Linked DNA regions of Cohaesibacter gelatinilyticus. The protein of the gene in region 1 interacts with the protein of each later gene in a pairwise test. Links are inferred from orthologs where the notes say so. Each region holds a gene or a part of one and is shown on either strand. Other genes may lie near its edges.

The links. Proteins that work in one complex are often made in the same cells at the same time.
Region 2: the proteins of CRO57_RS17450 (region 1) and CRO57_RS13910 interact in binary tests that used the Escherichia coli proteins (3 or more experiments, as listed by UniProt). The link is inferred for Cohaesibacter gelatinilyticus from one-to-one orthologs.

What each region holds. Positions count from the first base shown.
Region 1 is NZ_OBEL01000004.1:320,220-325,129, forward strand. What follows is about bases 997-3,850. They hold CRO57_RS17450 (putative 2-aminoethylphosphonate ABC transporter ATP-binding protein), read right to left. Parts: upstream 3,080-3,850; coding sequence 1,913-3,079; downstream 997-1,912. Other genes in these bases: CRO57_RS17445 (putative 2-aminoethylphosphonate ABC transporter permease subunit), read right to left, coding at 997-1,920; CRO57_RS17455 (putative 2-aminoethylphosphonate ABC transporter substrate-binding protein), read right to left, coding at 3,186-3,850. Also shown: more of CRO57_RS17445, read right to left, coding at 1-996; more of CRO57_RS17455, read right to left, coding at 3,851-4,205; CRO57_RS17460 (RuBisCO large subunit C-terminal-like domain-containing protein), read right to left, coding at 4,475-4,910. UniProt on the Escherichia coli protein: Part of the ABC transporter complex CysAWTP involved in sulfate/thiosulfate import. Responsible for energy coupling to the transport system.
Region 2 is NZ_OBEL01000003.1:12,715-17,668, forward strand. The notes cover bases 1,023-3,920. They hold CRO57_RS13910 (glutamate-5-semialdehyde dehydrogenase), read left to right. Parts: upstream 1,023-1,783; coding sequence 1,784-3,058; downstream 3,059-3,920. Other genes in these bases: proB (glutamate 5-kinase), read left to right, coding at 1,023-1,747; CRO57_RS13915 (nicotinate-nucleotide adenylyltransferase), read left to right, coding at 3,089-3,742; rsfS (ribosome silencing factor), read left to right, coding at 3,889-3,920. In the rest of the region: GTPase ObgE, read left to right, coding at 1-620; more of proB, read left to right, coding at 608-1,022; more of rsfS, read left to right, coding at 3,921-4,266; 23S rRNA (pseudouridine(1915)-N(3))-methyltransferase RlmH, read left to right, coding at 4,392-4,874. UniProt on the Escherichia coli protein: Catalyzes the NADPH-dependent reduction of L-glutamate 5-phosphate into L-glutamate 5-semialdehyde and phosphate. The product spontaneously undergoes cyclization to form 1-pyrroline-5-carboxylate.

The DNA of each region.
Region 1 (4,910 bases):
ACCCATTGCGGCGGCTGGTGCGATATCACCGGCGTCATCCATATTCAGCACCGCGATTGATGCCAGGGTTGTCTTGGGTGAATAGAGAAAGACAACTGCAGAGACCGTCGTCATGGCATTGACGAACAGATAGATGGAAATATCCAGAACTGCTGGTAGACATACCGGCACCGTAACGCGTGTAAACAATTTCATCGTGGGTTGTTTGAGCGATGCAGAAACAGATTCAAATTCCCGATCCATTTGCTTCAATGCGGTCACAGCTGTGAGGTGAGAGACCGTATAAAAATGTGTGACGGTACAAATCACCAGAATGGCCATTGTTCCATAGAGAAAATGCAAGGGGTTGGATGGGCTGTTGAAGAAGAAGATATAAGCCAGTCCCAACACCATGCCCGGAATTGCCATGGGTAACATGGCAATCATTTGAAACAGCGAGCGGCCCACTTTGAACCCATTGGACTTTTCGACCAGATAAGCCCCGAAGAAGACGACCACGGTACCGATGATCGCAACCATCAATGCCATTTGGATAGAGTTGAAATAGGACCCCCATCCACCGCCATCCATTTTATCAAATTGATAATTATTCAGACTGAGGCTCAGATCATAGGGCCAGAACTTCACCAGAGCGGCAAACTGACAGACTGCCAGCAAACCGATAATGAACAGAGCCATGGCAGAACAATAGGCAAACAGAAGACGATCGCGTTTTTGATCTGGCTGCGGCTGAAATGGGACAGATCGTGCTGAAAGCAGGGCAACCTGTTTGGACTGCACAAAACGATCAATTCCAAATGCCAGAATAGCTGGAATGACCAGCACGACGGAGACGACGGCGCCCATCTCAAAGTTTTGCTGGCCGATCACCTGCTTGTAGATGTCAACCGCAAGTACATTGAACTGACCTCCGATCACCTTGGGCAAACCAAAATCGGTTATTACCAGATTGAAGACCACAAAAGCGGCTGAAATCAATCCATAGCGGGCGCCGGGAATTGTAACGGTCCAAAAGGTTCGCCATGGAGAGCTTCTCAAACTTGTCGCGGCTTCATAGAGCCTGGCATCTGATATGGCCAACGCCGTAGAAATGATCAGGAATGCATGGGGAAAGGTAAAAAAGACCGATCCGATGACAATTCCGATGGGGCCATAGATACTTGCCCCCAGCAGCAATTCCTTCATCATGCCCTGATTGCCAAACAAATAGACCAGAGCAATACCGGGCAATAGAGAAGGCACCAGAATGGGCGCCATGGCGATCAGTCTGAATACTCCCTTGTAGCGCATGCAGCTCCGGTTCAGGGCATAGGCAAACCAGAAGGCAAGGCTGACTGTGATCATCGTTGAGATGATCGAGATCCAAAGTGAATTTTTGATGGACTGAAACAGGGCGGGTGTAGAAAAATAGCTTACGAAATTGCCCAACCCCGTTGACTTGACAGGTCGCAATTGTACTCGTCGGAATTTATTGGAGTTGAGTTCAATCCAATCCGTTCCATCATACAGCGTGGAACTGACCAGAAAACGTCCACCCTGTTCTACATTGCGTACTTTATATTTGACGGGACTGCGGAAACTGAATTTCGGAAACCATTTGGTGACTGTCAAACGACCGTCTGCTCCTGTTGTCAGATCTGCATCTGAATAAACAGGGATTTTTGCATTCAACTCGGCAGCACTTATGATGGAACCATCAAAAATGCCGTCTTCGTTGCTTTGCTGGAACTCGAAGCGCGTCAGATCCACCCGATAGGTGGAAAACGACTTTGACAACATCGCATAGAGTGGAAATGCCAGGGAGATGATCAAATAAAGTGCAATCACAATCATTCCGCCGCGCATCATGATATCATCACGACTGAGCTTGCCTTTTATGACTGGCCCGGCAGGCAAAGATTGCTGGGAGAGATCAGTCATTATGGCGCCCTTCCTGATTGAAGCCCATAAGGCGATCCTGATCCAGTTCGATGGTCATATGGCCGCCTTCCTTCAAGCCAAGGCGTCTTACGGCGTTGATGGAGAAATCAGCAATCAGATCATTGTCCCCGAACATCTCATTGCGCAAGCGACAACGCCAGAAGGACCCTAAAAACTCCATCTCGGTTACATCGACTGTAACCGCATTTTCCGGTGTGATGATAATGTCATCTGCTCCTGGAGAACGTGCGCCCATACCATGCGGAATGATATCCTCGGGTCGGATGGCAGCCAGAATGGCATCACCTTTGGGCAAACCATGGTGCTCGCCTTTTACAATCGTACCACCAATATCAATGAGATTATCACCGGCAGAACGGGCCGGGAACTGATTCATCTCACCAATGAAATCAGCTACAAACAAGCTGGCCGGGTGGCGATAGACCTGTGTTGGTGATCCCACCTGCTCAATGACACCATGATTCATCACCACAATCCGATCAGCCATGGCCAATGCTTCTTCCTGATCGTGGGTTACCATCACAGTTGTAACACCCAGTTTTCGTTGCAACTCTTTGATTTCATGACGTAGATGCACTCGTACTTTGGCATCCAGAGCCGACAATGGCTCGTCCAGAAGCAAAAGACCGGGATTGGTTGCAATGGCACGTGCGAGTGCTATTCGTTGTTGCTGTCCCCCGGACAATTGTGCGGGATATTTGTCCCCCTGATCAGGTAGACCGACCAGTTCCAATAGCTCGTTTACCCGACCGGAAATTTCGTCCTTGCTACGCCCCATATTCTCAAGGCCAAAAGCGATGTTCTTCTTGATAGTCAGATTGGGGAACAGGGCATATGACTGAAAGACAATTCCAAAATCGCGCTCCGATGGAGGCAGGTTTGAAACATCCAGCCCATTCTGGGTCATACTTCCCTGAGTTTGCAGATCCAGTCCGGCAATGGCGCGCAACAACGTGGTCTTGCCACATCCTGAGGGGCCAAGAAAACAGACAAATTCACCTTCATTGATATCGAGCGAGATATCCTTCAAGGCCAGAAACGTGCCAAAGGCTTTCCAAAGATTTTTGATGCTCAGATACAATTTGGGAGAAGGCACAGCTTCGCCCTCTGCATCTTGCAGGGCGGTCATGGTTTGCATAATTACGATCTTTCAGGGACTTGTTGGAGCATCCGCTTGTTGCAGCGGAAAAGCAGGAGCCAGTATTGGTCAAGGCTCCTGCCTTCATCAAGAAACCAAAGGCTTATCACTTTGGATCAGATTTACCATCATAGCGTTCCTGCCACTTTTTCAAGATACTGGCACGATTGACGGCTGCAAACACAAAGTCGTTATTGATCATTGCATCAGCCAGACCTTCTGGAAAATGCTCAACCGGTTTCGCAATACCAGGATATGCTACGACCGCATAGCCTTTGTTATACATTTTGTTGGCATCCTTGGTGACCGTAAAATCAACAAGCTTTTTCGCTGCGTCCAGTTTTTCGGTCCCTGCAATGATTGCAGTGGCTTCCATATCCCAGCCTACACCTTCAGAAGGAACAATAATCTCAAGAGGCGCTCCTGCGGCCTTGGATTTTGCGCCACGAAAAGCAAATGAGATACCGATTGGAATTTCACCGGCAGCAGCCAGTTTGCATGGCTTGGAACCTGAATGGGTATAGCGTGCTATATTTTGATGCAAGGCATCCATATACTCCCAACCACCCTTGTCACCAAATAGTTGCAACCAGCTTGATACATCCAAAAAGCCGGTCCCGGATGAGTTCGGGTTCGGCATGATCACATGGCCCTTATATTGGGGATCCGTCAGATCTTTCCAGGATTTTGGTGGAGTCAGGCCCGCTTTTTTTGCTTCTACCGTGTTGTAGCAAACAGAAGCAATCCATGCATCCATTCCAACCCATGACGGCGGTGTATCATCATCTACGAACTTGCGGTCCAAGTTCTCGACACCTTTGGGAGCATATGGCTCCAGCATGCCTTCCGACTTCAGAAGCAACAATGAGGTAGCAGCAAGACCCCAAACGACATCTGCTTGCGGGTTATCTCGCTCGGCCAGCAGTTTGGCGGTAATGATCCCTGTGGAATCACGCACCCAATTGATTTTGATGTCGGGATATTTTTCATTGAAAGTCTCGGCATACCGACCAAGATCTTCAGCTTCTACTGCTGTATAGACCGTCAGCTCTGTTTCTGCCAATGCACTTGTTGCGAGTCCAAGTGAAAACACACAAGCCGTAAAAAGGCCAATCTTTGATGACATATTTATTCTCCTCCAAAGGTGATGCTGGCCAGGCATTCTTTCCGACCCGGTCCGGCTTTAACTGGATTACAGTAGTTTCGCAGTTTTTTTGGACAAGAAAAATCGATTATGCCTACCATACTATAAGTTGAGCTTATATATAAATTCCGACTTGGAAAATGCTGGGTCATGTTGCATGATTCAAAATTTCTGGATTTGGACGGAAGTTGCCAAAATCCAAATTATGCAACATTGTCATATCGAAATCTGCATAATGCAAGAACCCAAGCCTAGATCGCATCAAGGGCAGTTCGCATATCGCGGATACCCTCGCCTATTTTGTCCTGATAGCGCAACAGGCTGCCGCCGAGCAGATAGACAACATCATCTCCATACATCCCTGCCATATCGGCAGCGCGCTCGACGCTCATACCACCACCGGGGCTTGGCAACATAGTCTGACCGATGCTGTCATCTTCTGTACAAGCCTTGGCTATGGATTGGCACTGCTCTTTTGTGAAGCCAAACCGCCCCCCTACATTCGGAAAGACCGAAATGTCAGTACCAGCCAGACGCTGCAATGTTCCAAACATCATGGCATGGGTGAAGCCAAGTTGCTCTGATAGTACATAGGGGCCAAGAAAAGCTGGATGCGCCATGATTGGCAAGTCGAGATCAGGAGCACGGGCCAGATGATCAATTGCAGCAAAGCCGAAATGACCCGGC
Region 2 (4,954 bases), on another replicon or contig:
ATGCCAATCCCGGGCAAGATGGCGAAGAGCGCTGGATATGGTTGCGTTTGAAGCTGATCGCTGACGCAGGTCTCGTTGGCCTGCCAAATGCTGGCAAATCCACATTTCTTGCATCAGTCTCGTCTGCCAAACCAAAAATCGCCGATTATCCATTCACCACTCTGCATCCCAATCTGGGTGTTGTGGGCATTGATAGCCGTGAATTTGTCATGGCCGACATTCCCGGTCTGATCGAAGGAGCCCATGAGGGCATCGGCATCGGAGACCGCTTCCTCGGCCATGTCGAGCGCTGTCGTGTGCTGTTGCATCTGATCGACGCAACCCAGGAGGATTTCGTCGACGCCTATCGGGTAATCCGCGGTGAACTGGAAGCCTATGATGAAGGCTTGGGCCAGAAAGACGAAATCGTCGCCCTGACCAAGGTTGATTCGCTGCTAGAAGAAGAGCTGGAAGAAAAACTCCAAACATTTGAAGAGGCTTATGGCTTCCGACCGATGGCCATTTCTGCTGTTGCCCGAACCAATATGGACGATATCTTGCGTGCTATCATGAGCAAGATTGAAACCGAGAACAAACGCGAAGAAGAAGCAGATCTTGAGCCCGAACCATGGCGTCCTTAATTCCACGATTGCAAGATCAAAAACGCATTGTCATCAAAATTGGCTCAGCCACACTGGTTGATGCCAAAAGTGGGCGTTTGCGCGCAGCCTGGCTGCAAACATTGGTCGATGATATTGCCTGGCTGAAGGAGCAGGGCAAGGAAGTCTTGATTGTATCCTCCGGTGCCATCGCTCTGGGCCGCAAACAAACAAACTTGCCAACAGGCCATTTGAAGCTGGAGCAAAGTCAGGCTGCAGCAGCCATTGGCCAAATCAGCCTTGGCCGAGCTTATGCAGACGCCCTGAACAAGGTAGAGCTGATAGCAGGTCAAATTCTGCTGACATTGGGTGATACCGAAGCACGTCGCCCTTATCTCAATGCTAGGGCCACGCTTGCGACCTTGCTGGAACTGGGCGTTGTACCAATCGTCAATGAAAATGACACGGTCGCCACATCCGAGATCAAATATGGCGACAATGACCGTCTGGCCGCACGTGTAGCCACCATGATCAGCGCCGATTGTCTTGTACTGCTCTCTGACATTGACGGCCTCTATACCGCACCACCGGCATCCAATCCCGATGCCAGGCATCTTCCCGTGATTGAAAAAATCACCCCGGAGATTGAGGCCATGGCAGGCAGTGCCGGATCATCCCTTGCCAAAGGCGGCATGACCACAAAGATTGCTGCTGCAAAAATCGCTGTGAAAGCAGGCACATCCATGGTTATCGCCAACGGTGCTGGCTACAATCCGTTGCAAGCCATTGTCAGTAGCGCAAAATGCAGCTGGTTTTTGGCTAAAGCCAGCCCGATCACCGCCCGCAAACGCTGGATCCATGGCTCACTGGAACCCCATGGAATGATCATGCTGGACGCCGGTGCAGTCAAAGCGCTGCTCTCCGGTAAAAGCCTGCTACCAGCAGGTGTCACCAGACTGGAAGGCGCCTTCTCTCGCGGGGACGCCGTCATTTTAAACGGACCGGATGGAGAAGAAATCGCCCGTGGTCTGGTCGCGTATGATCGAACGGAAGCCGATAAAATTATCGGTCGGCAATCCCATGAGATTGCAGGCTTGCTTGGCTACGATGGTAGAGCCGAAGTCATCCACCGCGATGATATGGTTCTGAGCGAATTCGAAAATAGATAACAGATTTCAGATTTAAGCCTTGAGGGGAACAGGCAAATGAATGACATGACAGGCAATGTGACCGAGATCATGATGACATTGGGTCAAAAAGCTCGAACCGCCGCCCGAGAGCTCGCCAACGCCCCGACAGCACAAAAAAACAAAGCCCTGTCCGAGGCTGCAATTGCTATTCGCGCATCGACCAAGGAAATCCTCGCCGCGAACGCAAAAGATGTCGAAAAAGGCAAGAAGGACGGCATGGCAGCCTCCTTCCTTGATCGCCTGACACTGGATGAGAAACGCATTGACGCCATTGCCCAGGGGTTGGACGCCATTGTCAAACTACCTGACCCTGTTGGCAGTATCATGGCTGGATGGGATCGTCCCAACGGCCTGCATATTGAACGCGTTCGCACCCCCCTCGGTGTGATTGGTGTGATTTATGAGAGCCGCCCCAATGTTACAGCCGACGCAGGTGCCCTATGTCTGAAAGCTGGCAATGCCTCAATCCTGCGTGGTGGCTCGGATAGCTATCATTCCTCTCGTGCCATTCATGCCTGCTTGATGCAGGGCTTGAAAGCCGCGGGCCTGAGCGAGCATTGCGTTCAAATGGTACCAACCACAGACCGCGCAGCTGTGGGAGAAATGCTCAAAGGTCTGGGTGGCAATGTCGACGTGATTGTGCCCCGAGGCGGCAAGGGTCTGGTTGGCCGTGTTCAGGATGAAGCACGCGTGCCGGTCTTCTCACATCTGGAAGGTGTTTGCCATCTCTATATCCATGAAGCAGCGGATGCGGAAAAAGCACTGGCAATCGCCGTCAACGCCAAGATGCGCCGCACCGGAATTTGTGGCGCAGCAGAAACCCTGCTGCTGGATCGCAAGCTCGCGCAAAGCCATGCCAAACCGATTGTAAAAGCCCTACAGGACGCCGGCTGCACTATTCATGGCACCGAGGAAGTAATTGCGCTGACTGATAATGTGGTAGCAGCGAGTGATAAAGACTGGCACACCGAATATCTCTCAGCCGACATCTCTGTGAAACTGGTCGACAATATCGCAGAGGCCATCGATCACATCGCGACCTACAGCTCCTCTCATACAGAGAGCATCATCACTGAGGATGCCAAGGCTGCTAGCCGTTTCCTCAATGAAGTGGATAGTGCCATTGTCATGCATAATGCCTCCACTCAATTTGCCGATGGTGGCGAATTTGGCATGGGCGCCGAAATCGGCATCGCCACCGGCCGCATGCATGCCCGTGGCCCGGTTGGTCTGGAGCAATTAACCAGCTTCAAATATCGCGTTCACGGCACCGGGCAGATTCGTCCATAATTGTGAACGAGAAAGCTGGACCCAAACTCCATGAGCCGATCACCCAATCACGGCACGCGCATTCCACCTATCGAGCCCGGTATGACCATCGGGCTCTATGGAGGCAGCTTCAATCCACCTCATGACGGGCATCGCCATGTCGCATTGACAGGTTTGAAGCGCTTGGAGCTGGACAAGATCTGGTGTCTGGTCACGCCGGGCAATCCGCTCAAGAACAATTCCAGCCTTCCTCGACTGGAAGAGAGACTGGAGCAAACAGCCAACATGATGGATCACCCATCCATCTCGCTGACCGGGCTCGAGCAGCAACTCAGTTCCGGCTATTCCGCCAAGACCATTCTCTGGTTAACCAGGAAATATCCGCAAAATCGCTTTGTTTGGCTCATGGGAGCCGATAATTTGGCCAATTTTCATCATTGGCGGCAATGGAAGCGCATTTTTGCCACTTTACCCATTGCAATCATTGACCGTCCGGGTTACAGCCTGTCGCCTCTTTCTTCCAAGGCAGCCCAGACTTATCAACGCTGGCGCCTGCCAGAAAAAGAGGCGAAAGGCCTATCTGCCAACCGCGGCCCCTGCTGGGTTTTCCTCCATGGACCGCGGTCACATCTGTCATCGACACTGCTGCGCGAAAAGAAGCGCAAGGGTGAGGGCACTGGCAACAGCCTTGATAATGTCACATAGAATGACTTAGATTATAAGAGTCGAGAGATTCGACGGATCAACCTTCGCTCACATTCTTGGCCAGTCTATGGGGGCCATACCGAGCAAGGAATGATCCAGTTTTGGAAAATGAGGTGCATTTGTCCACCGCAACACAAATGGAGACCATGCCCAACGGCCTTTCTCCCCAAGCCCCTGCAACAGATCGCAAGGATCCAGAGCAAGCGCTTACCCTGATCTTGTCGAGCCTGGATGATTCCAAGGCTGAAGACACCCTTTCCATCGATTTGCGCGGCAAGTCTTCTCTTGCCGATTTCATGATCATCAGCTCTGGTCGGTCCCACCGTCATGTGGGAGCTGTTGCTGATCGTCTGCTGCGTGATCTGAAGGATAACGGGTTCGGCAATGCCCATGTCGAAGGTCTGCCAAATTGCGACTGGGTGCTGATTGATACAGGCGATCATATCGTCCATATCTTCCGCCCGGAAGTGCGTGAGTTTTACAATATCGAGAAAATGTGGTCCGCTGAAAGCCAGGACGACTAGAGCATATTCCTGAAAAGTGCTTCAACTTTTCGGATAAGAATTTGCTTAAAACAAAGATATAAAGCCTTTCCATCGATTCAACAATCTACAGAAAGGCTTTAAGACTTGATCCGAGCGGACCTGTCATGAAACTGATCCTTGCTGCCGTTGGCCGCCAAAAGGCAGGCCCGGAAACAGAGTTGCTTGAGCGGTATCTTGACCGCGCCCGCAAAGCCGGGCGCAGTTTGGGCTTCACCTCGATCGAAATGATCGAGCTGGTGGAAAGCCGGGCCAAATCCACTTCCGAGCGCAAGGATCAGGAAGCCGAGCAACTGCTCAAGGCCCTGCCCTCCAATTCTTTCATCATCGCACTGGACGAGCATGGCAAGAATCTCTCAAGCCCGGATTTTGCCAGACTGCTGGACCGTGAACGCAGTGCAGGCCATGGTTCAATTGCGCTGGTGATCGGTGGCCCTGACGGGCATGGCAAGGCATTGTTGCAAACCGCCAGAAGCAAACTGGCCCTCGGCTCCATGACCTGGCCCCATCAGATTGCCCGCATGCTTATCGCCGAACAGATCTATCGCGCCATGACCATCCTGACCGGCCACCCCTACCACAGAACTTGAGAACAACGAAACCGCTCACCAACTAGCCGCGCAAAAGTGAATTCAAGCGATTCCACCCATCTCTTCCATGCTCTAAATTG